One region of the Paenibacillus sp. Aloe-11 genome, then DNA from elsewhere that is predicted to be linked to it. Evidence: predicted binding sites of a transcription regulator. Region 1 holds the regulator's gene; the other holds the start of a gene.
The links. Region 1 encodes NrdR, which represses ribonucleotide reductase genes. Its sites were predicted from a motif close to AACACNATATATNGTGTT; they were not measured.
Positions count from the first base shown of each region.

Region 2: the regulator NrdR is predicted to act here: its motif matches at 1,754-1,771, upstream of nrdI (class Ib ribonucleoside-diphosphate reductase assembly flavoprotein NrdI).

Region 1 is NZ_JH601050.1:512,140-515,553, reverse strand. It holds gene WG8_RS08475 (sensor histidine kinase) at 1-648, opposite strand, end outside; gene rhaM (L-rhamnose mutarotase) at 654-968, opposite strand; tRNA gene WG8_RS08465 (tRNA-Lys) at 1,249-1,321, opposite strand; tRNA gene WG8_RS08460 (tRNA-Ala) at 1,335-1,410, opposite strand; gene nrdR (transcriptional regulator NrdR) at 1,534-2,001, opposite strand; gene WG8_RS08450 (alpha/beta-type small acid-soluble spore protein) at 2,107-2,331, shown strand; gene WG8_RS08445 (lytic transglycosylase domain-containing protein) at 2,448-3,011, opposite strand; gene coaE (dephospho-CoA kinase) at 3,008-3,414, opposite strand, start outside.
Region 2 is NZ_JH601050.1:705,484-708,897, forward strand. It holds gene nrdE (class 1b ribonucleoside-diphosphate reductase subunit alpha) at 1-1,277, opposite strand, end outside; gene nrdI (class Ib ribonucleoside-diphosphate reductase assembly flavoprotein NrdI) at 1,264-1,623, opposite strand; gene WG8_RS09350 (DUF2500 domain-containing protein) at 1,996-2,361, shown strand; gene WG8_RS09355 (GNAT family N-acetyltransferase) at 2,433-2,993, shown strand; gene WG8_RS09360 (ABC transporter substrate-binding protein) at 3,111-3,414, opposite strand, start outside.

The DNA of each region.
Region 1 (3,414 bases):
TATTTCTCCGTGAGGCTTTGGTAAACCGCTTACAATCTTGTCTAAATGAACACGAATAAGCAGTTTGCCGATGGTTTCAAAGTTTAAGTTCCCATAAGACTGGATAAGGCGAACAGAAATTAAATCCCCATTGCTCCCTTCCAGCTCCATCCAATGGTTTTTACCCTCATACTTATCCGCCTGACTAAGTGCAAGCTCCTTATCTTTATTCTTTATTGGTTTGCTGCTATCCCCGGCTAAAAACTCCCTTCCTGCTGAATCATACAGATAAATAGAATGAACGTAATTTGCCGGATCTATATATTTTTCCAATTCATCTCCAATTTTCTGTTCAAGACGATAGAAATCATAGCCTTTTACATTTCCTTGAAGATCTAATAAAATTTTTTGAATATACGGGTCGACTGCTATGTTATAACTGACTTCTTCTACTCTTTCAAGCTTCTCTTCTACGTTGTTGGACGACATCATCAGCACTTGTGCGGATTTTGCATAGATTTGTTCATCATAGAGGGAAAAAGCATATTGAAGCCCCCCTAATACAAATACTAGCGTTGTCATCATAATCAATGTAATCGTTAAGAAAAGCTTTACGTTTAGCTTTGAATGTATATAAATATTCGCAAAGTAAAACCATATCTTCTTCATATTTGTTATTCCAAATAAAATACTTCCTTTAAATTTCTTGACACAGGACTGTTATCAGGGTTTGTCTCCATTAAAGGCTCCATATAGGCCCACCATTTTTGGCAAATATCGGTTTGAGCAATTTGTTCCCATTTTTCTTCATCTTCAATTTCCAAGAAAGCAAATAAGCTCCCCGTTTCTTCATCAAGAAATATGGAATAGTTGTGCGCACCGTGCCTTTTTAGCACTTCAGCCATTTCCGGCCAAAGTTTGTCATGGCGGCGCTTGTACTCTTCATAATAATCAGGAAAAACATGCATAATACTCGCTTTTCTAATCACTTTTCAACACTCCAGACTTTAAAAACAATTTTGTCTTTTGCAGTATTTTAGGATGAATTTGTTTATCTTTCTTATTTATCTAAATTACACTAGAATACGATAGATGCCCTATGACGCAATTCACTAAAATATTGTTTTTCACATCTTTTCATTGAAATCAATAATAAACAAATAAGTGGATCATAAATATGGATCAATAGTTGGCCTAAGACTCATTTTGTTACTAATGTTAATATTGAGAACAACAAAAAAACGGCATTTCTGCCGTTTTTCTAAAGGATGGACTCTCAGGGACTCGAACCCTGGACCAATTGATTAAGAGTCAACTGCTCTACCAACTGAGCTAAGAGTCCATAATCAAAATATTGGTGGAGCCTAGGGGGATCGAACCCCTGACCTCATCGCTGCCAGCGATGCGCTCTCCCAGCTGAGCTAAGGCCCCATTTTTTGTAATTAAAAACGTTTCAAGCGACTTCTATATCATATAAAATATTGTACCCTTTGTCAATACTTTTATAAAAAAATTATAATCATCTCCCACCATTACCCAAGATACAGGCAGCGATCAGTCGCTGGCTGTATCTTTGGATAACAGTGTTTTCAGTTCCTTCATAAACATGTTAATGTCTTTGAACTGTCGATAGACGGACGCAAAGCGTACGTAAGCGACTTCATCCACAGGGTAGAGCTGTTCCATGACAAGCTCACCAATCTGCTGGCTGTCCACCTCGGTGGCGGCCGTGTTGCGGATGGCATTTTCCACCTGGGACACGATTAAATCCAGTTGCTCGACCGATACAGGACGCTTCTCACAGGCACGGATAAGACCGCGCAGCATTTTATCACGACTGAACTCTTCACGGCTTCCATCCTTTTTGATAACCATCAAAGGGGTCTCCTCCACCATTTCAAAGGTGGTAAAACGCCTGGCACACTGCTCACATTCACGACGGCGGCGAATGGACTTGTTATCATTCGCAGGCCGCGAATCCAACACCTTCGTCCCATTGTAAGCACAATACGGACATTTCATAATATCATCACTTCCTTTTTCCAGTAAATTCCCGTTACTTTACAGTAATAATTTTGTCGAAACAGATCATAATATGTTTACCACGTCGCGAGGAGGTGAACAACAATGGCACAAGGAAACTCTGGCAACTCCAACAACCTGGTAGTCAACAAAGCCTCCGGCGCTCTGGAGCAAATGAAATATGAAATCGCTCAAGAGCTGGGTATCAGCATTCCTCAAGATGGATACCAAGGTAACATGACTTCCTATGAGAACGGTTCGCTCGGGGGCTATATCACAAAACGCCTCGTAACGATCGCCGAACAACAATTGGCAGGTCAATACCAATAATCTCGGTATCAATGTAGATGTTACCAAAAAGTGTACGGATAGGCTGTGAAGTACAGCCTGTCCTGCGCTTTTTTCATTTTAAAGGCAAAAGGCCCATATTGTCATTCACTTGTCACTCAAAACTCATTATAAATTTTTGTATATTGCCTGTAATAGTAAATGACTCGCTGCACATAATGCCGTGTCTCACCAAAGGGAATTTGTTTAATGGACTCTTCCTTTCCATCCCACACTCCCTTGTTCAGCCACTCTTGAACTTTTCCTGGTCCTGCATTGTAAGCAGCTACGACCGCTACCGGATTATCTTGAAATTTAGTAGACAGATTATGCAAATACCAGGTTCCGAGCTCAATGTTGGTCCCCGGCTCATGCTTTACGTTGTCGAGCGGCACCTTCTGAACCTGAGCACTGTCCATAATCCAATTGGCGGTATCAGGCATAATCTGCATAAGCCCCAATGCGCCTTTGTTTGACTGCTTACTGGTTTTGAAATTCGTTTCGACACGGATAATAGACGCCACCAAGAAAGGGTCTACTTGATACGTCTGCGAATACTGCCGAATTTCATCCTTATACTGAATCGGATAAAACCACGACATCCAATTGGAACTGAAAAACAGAATCAAAACAAAACCGACAAACAAAGCGAGCAGGACTCTTTTTTTACGCAGTATGTTCATGCAAGTCCCTTTCGCTGCCAAAATAGCTCAATTTGCCGTTCTGTTTCAGCCAGTGTTCCACTGTTATCAATGACGATATCGGCCAACCTTCTTTTTTGTTCGATATCCATTTGCGCAGACAATCGAAGTCCGGCTTGTTCCTCTGTCAGTCCATCTCTAAGCATCAGACGCTGGAGCTGGACTTCACGCGGTACATACACAACCATAATTTCCTCGTACAAGCTCTCTAGCCCGGACTCGTACAATAACGGGATATCCGCCAACACAAGCTTGTCCGACTGCTCCCGTTCATAAGCTACCATACGCAAACGCATCTCCTCACGTATCGCAGGATGAGTAATATCATTAAGCGCCTGTCGCTGAACAGGGTCTGCAAATACAATCTCGCCCAGCTTTTTGCGAT
Region 2 (3,414 bases), 190 kb from region 1:
CCCTCATGAACGGATTCGCGAATTTTGCCATGCTCCATCACATTGACAATGTTCAGGGAAGCCAGATTGCAGCTCACATCGCGGCGGATGATATCCTGTTTGCCATAATCTGCAATTTCGGAAGTTTCCTGCAACTGGAATATTTCCGTACACAGGTTCGACATCTTCACTTGACCCACATTTTTAAGGGCATGTGCCTGATTAGCGTTACTTTTATTCATCATGTATGGATAGCCGGATTCCAGCTGAATCATGGCAATTTTCGTCAGCATGTCACGTGCGCTCATCGCTATTTTCTTCTTCACCCGATCGTCGGCAAGCAGTGTATCGTACATTACATCCAGATCCATGTCGTCCAGATGCGTTCCATAGGCCTTGTACACACTGTACGGAGCAAATACATGCAAGGGTTCATTATCCTGAGCCAGCTTGTAAAAGCGGTTCGGCACCAGCAATCCGATGGAGAGGGTTTTAAGGCGCACTCTTTCGTCAGCATTGATTTTTTTACTATCCAGGAACTCCAGTACATCCCAACCAAAAATGTTGTAGTACGCCGCGCCGGAGCCCTTGCGCTGCCCCATTTGATCCGCGTAGGAGAATCCGTCTTCCATCAGCTTCAGCACAGGCATAATACCTTTGGCTGCGCCTTCTACGCCTTTAATCGCTTCACCGCGTGACCGCAGCTTCGACAGGTTGACCGCGACGCCGCCGCCGATTTTCGACAGCTGCATGCATGTATTAAGCACGTAGTTGATCGAGTTGAGAGAGTCGTCCATTTCGAGCAGGAAGCAGGATACCAGCTCTCCACGGCGACTTTTGCCTGCATTCAGGAAGGTGGGTGTAGCCGGCTGGAGGCGCTGCTCCATCATCGAGCGGGCCAACAGCCGCGCCGTATCAACATTACCGCGTCCCAAATGCAGTGCGACTGCTGCAACCCGGTCAGGATAATGCTCCAGATAGACCTTACGGTCATTGCTTTTTAGTGCATAATCGGTATAAAACTTGGATGCCGCCATATAGGAAGGGAATTTAAACTGATAGCTATGCGTGATATGGAAAATATCTTTAACTTCATCTGCTGTATAGCTATTATAGAAATTCTCGTAATAATCATTCTCAATCATGTACAGCACTTGAGCCGCTGTATCTGCAAACTTCAGGCTGCGTTCCTGAACTTCCTTCATAAATTCTGCGACAGCCTCTTGATCCTTTTCCAATTGGAAAAAGCCGTCTGTATCGCGTTTCATCAACATGTTGTTTAATTCAATATGCCGCAACTCGGCTCACCTCCTGTTTAAAACGCTCTACATCTCCGAACGTTCCAGATAATTCAAATTTACTAATCACAGGGACATTATAATAATCAGCAATCAAATCTGCGCTTTTTGCAAAGAAATCTCCCCAGTTTCGATTGCCGCTTGCAGCTACACCGACAAGGTTTTTAGCGTTTCTTTGCAAAAAGGAAGATACCCTCTCAGGTATCTGACCAAACCCTGTCGTATATGTAATGAGTACGTATGGTTCATCTATAGTCATTTGCTCCTGGATCTGAACCGCCGGAAGCTTGAGCTTTCCAATAAATCTTTTTACATTGCCGGTCTTGGAATCATAAGCAATCAGCATTGTAGGCATCCTCCTTAACAATTAACGAAAAAAAGAAAACGGCATTACCAGCCATTTAAAATGTTGGACTCTATATGTACATGTATTTTCATTCCTGTAAGTTCAAGATATCGGGCGAAAACACGTTTTTCACACTATATTTAGAGCACATTTTCTATTTTATATCTATATATAGTTTTGTCAATCGGTCCAAAGGGGATCAGAGGGCCCAGATCGGGTATAAGTCCAAGCGGGGTGCGGAAAAGAGCGAAAGAACTTTTTTTTCGTAAGTATGTTAAAAAAGTATTGGAGTTTTTGAGGTTGAAGATGTACCATTTGTCAATGGGCAATAGAATGGAAAATTTACATATTGCTGTAGAAAGGATGAAATAGATGGGAAGCAGTTATATAAATGAGGCTGAATCGTTTAATATGATCTTTTTTACTGTGTTTGGCATTATGGCTCTTTTAATGATTATCGGTATTGGCAAGACGATAGGAGCAGGGCTTTCCAATCAAGCCGCCGAACTGGTACAACGATCATGCAAAGTTGTGGATAAGCGGACGAGGGTACGCGGAGGGTCGGGCGATTTTTCGGCTTCGACATATTATTATATTACCTTTGAGTTTGACGGGGGTGAACGTAAGGAACTGGAGGTGAAGGATACGGACTTCGGTATGATTGTGGTCGGGGACCGTGGGGAGCTTCATTATAAGGGTACACGTGTTGTGGGGTTTGTGAGAATGATGGAAGCGTAAAGTATAGCGTAAAGTATATTGTAGAGAGCTGGAATGACTGAAAAAAAATACATACCGGAGGGAAGATGACGATGCCGCATATCATTGGGGAACGAATTGTATTGAGAGAATACCGTCTGGAGGATATACCTGATATACGAAAATGGGTCAATGACCCGGAAATTACATATGGCTTAAGCGATGTGTTTATCTATCCGCATTCACAATTCAATAGCGAATCCTTTGTACAGATGATGATTGACGGCAACTCCGAGATCAAGGGCTTTATCATTGCGCATAAAGACACACTGGACTATATCGGACAACTGGATTTATTTAAAATCAACTGGGTGAATCGGCACGCCACACTTGGTATTGTAATCGGGCGTGATGGTGACCTGGGCAAGGGCTACGGACGGGAAGCGATCCGGCTAATACAGAAATTTGCATTTCATGCTCTGAACCTGCATCGGCTGGAGCTGGAGGTCTATGCGTTCAATGAACGTGCATACCGTTGCTATCTGGCTTGCGGCTTCAAAGAGGAAGGTCGGCTACGGGAAAAGCTGTTCAGGGAAGGTCAATACTATGACATTATTCAGATGGGGATTTTGCGGAGCGAATATGAAGCTGCAGAGCAAGCGACGGAATCTTGAGCGTGAAGGCACAGCAATTATTTTAAAACGGGCGGACAGCATCAGGCTGTCCAGCCCTTATCTTTCATTTTATAAGTGTAACTTGAACTATAAAGCAGAATTTGAAAAAAACATAAATTATTTCTCCCCGTACCATAGCTTCAGCCGGTTTTGGATCAGGCCGGTGTAGACTTCTTCAGCCTTTGGTACACCTGCCTGGTCCAGTTCCTGCAGCATGCGGTCATAGACGGTGTCGAACTGATCCGGCTTGGCTAGTATAGCCTCAGGAATCCGTTTGCGCACAATGTCCTGCGACTTCTGATAAATGACATTATAGTTCGTATCGGTCGGAACAGGCATATTGTAGGCGGCACCCCACTCTTTTGCCGGGAAATCCTTTTCGTTCGGGAACAGGTCCTTCCATGTCTGGGCCTTGTATGCC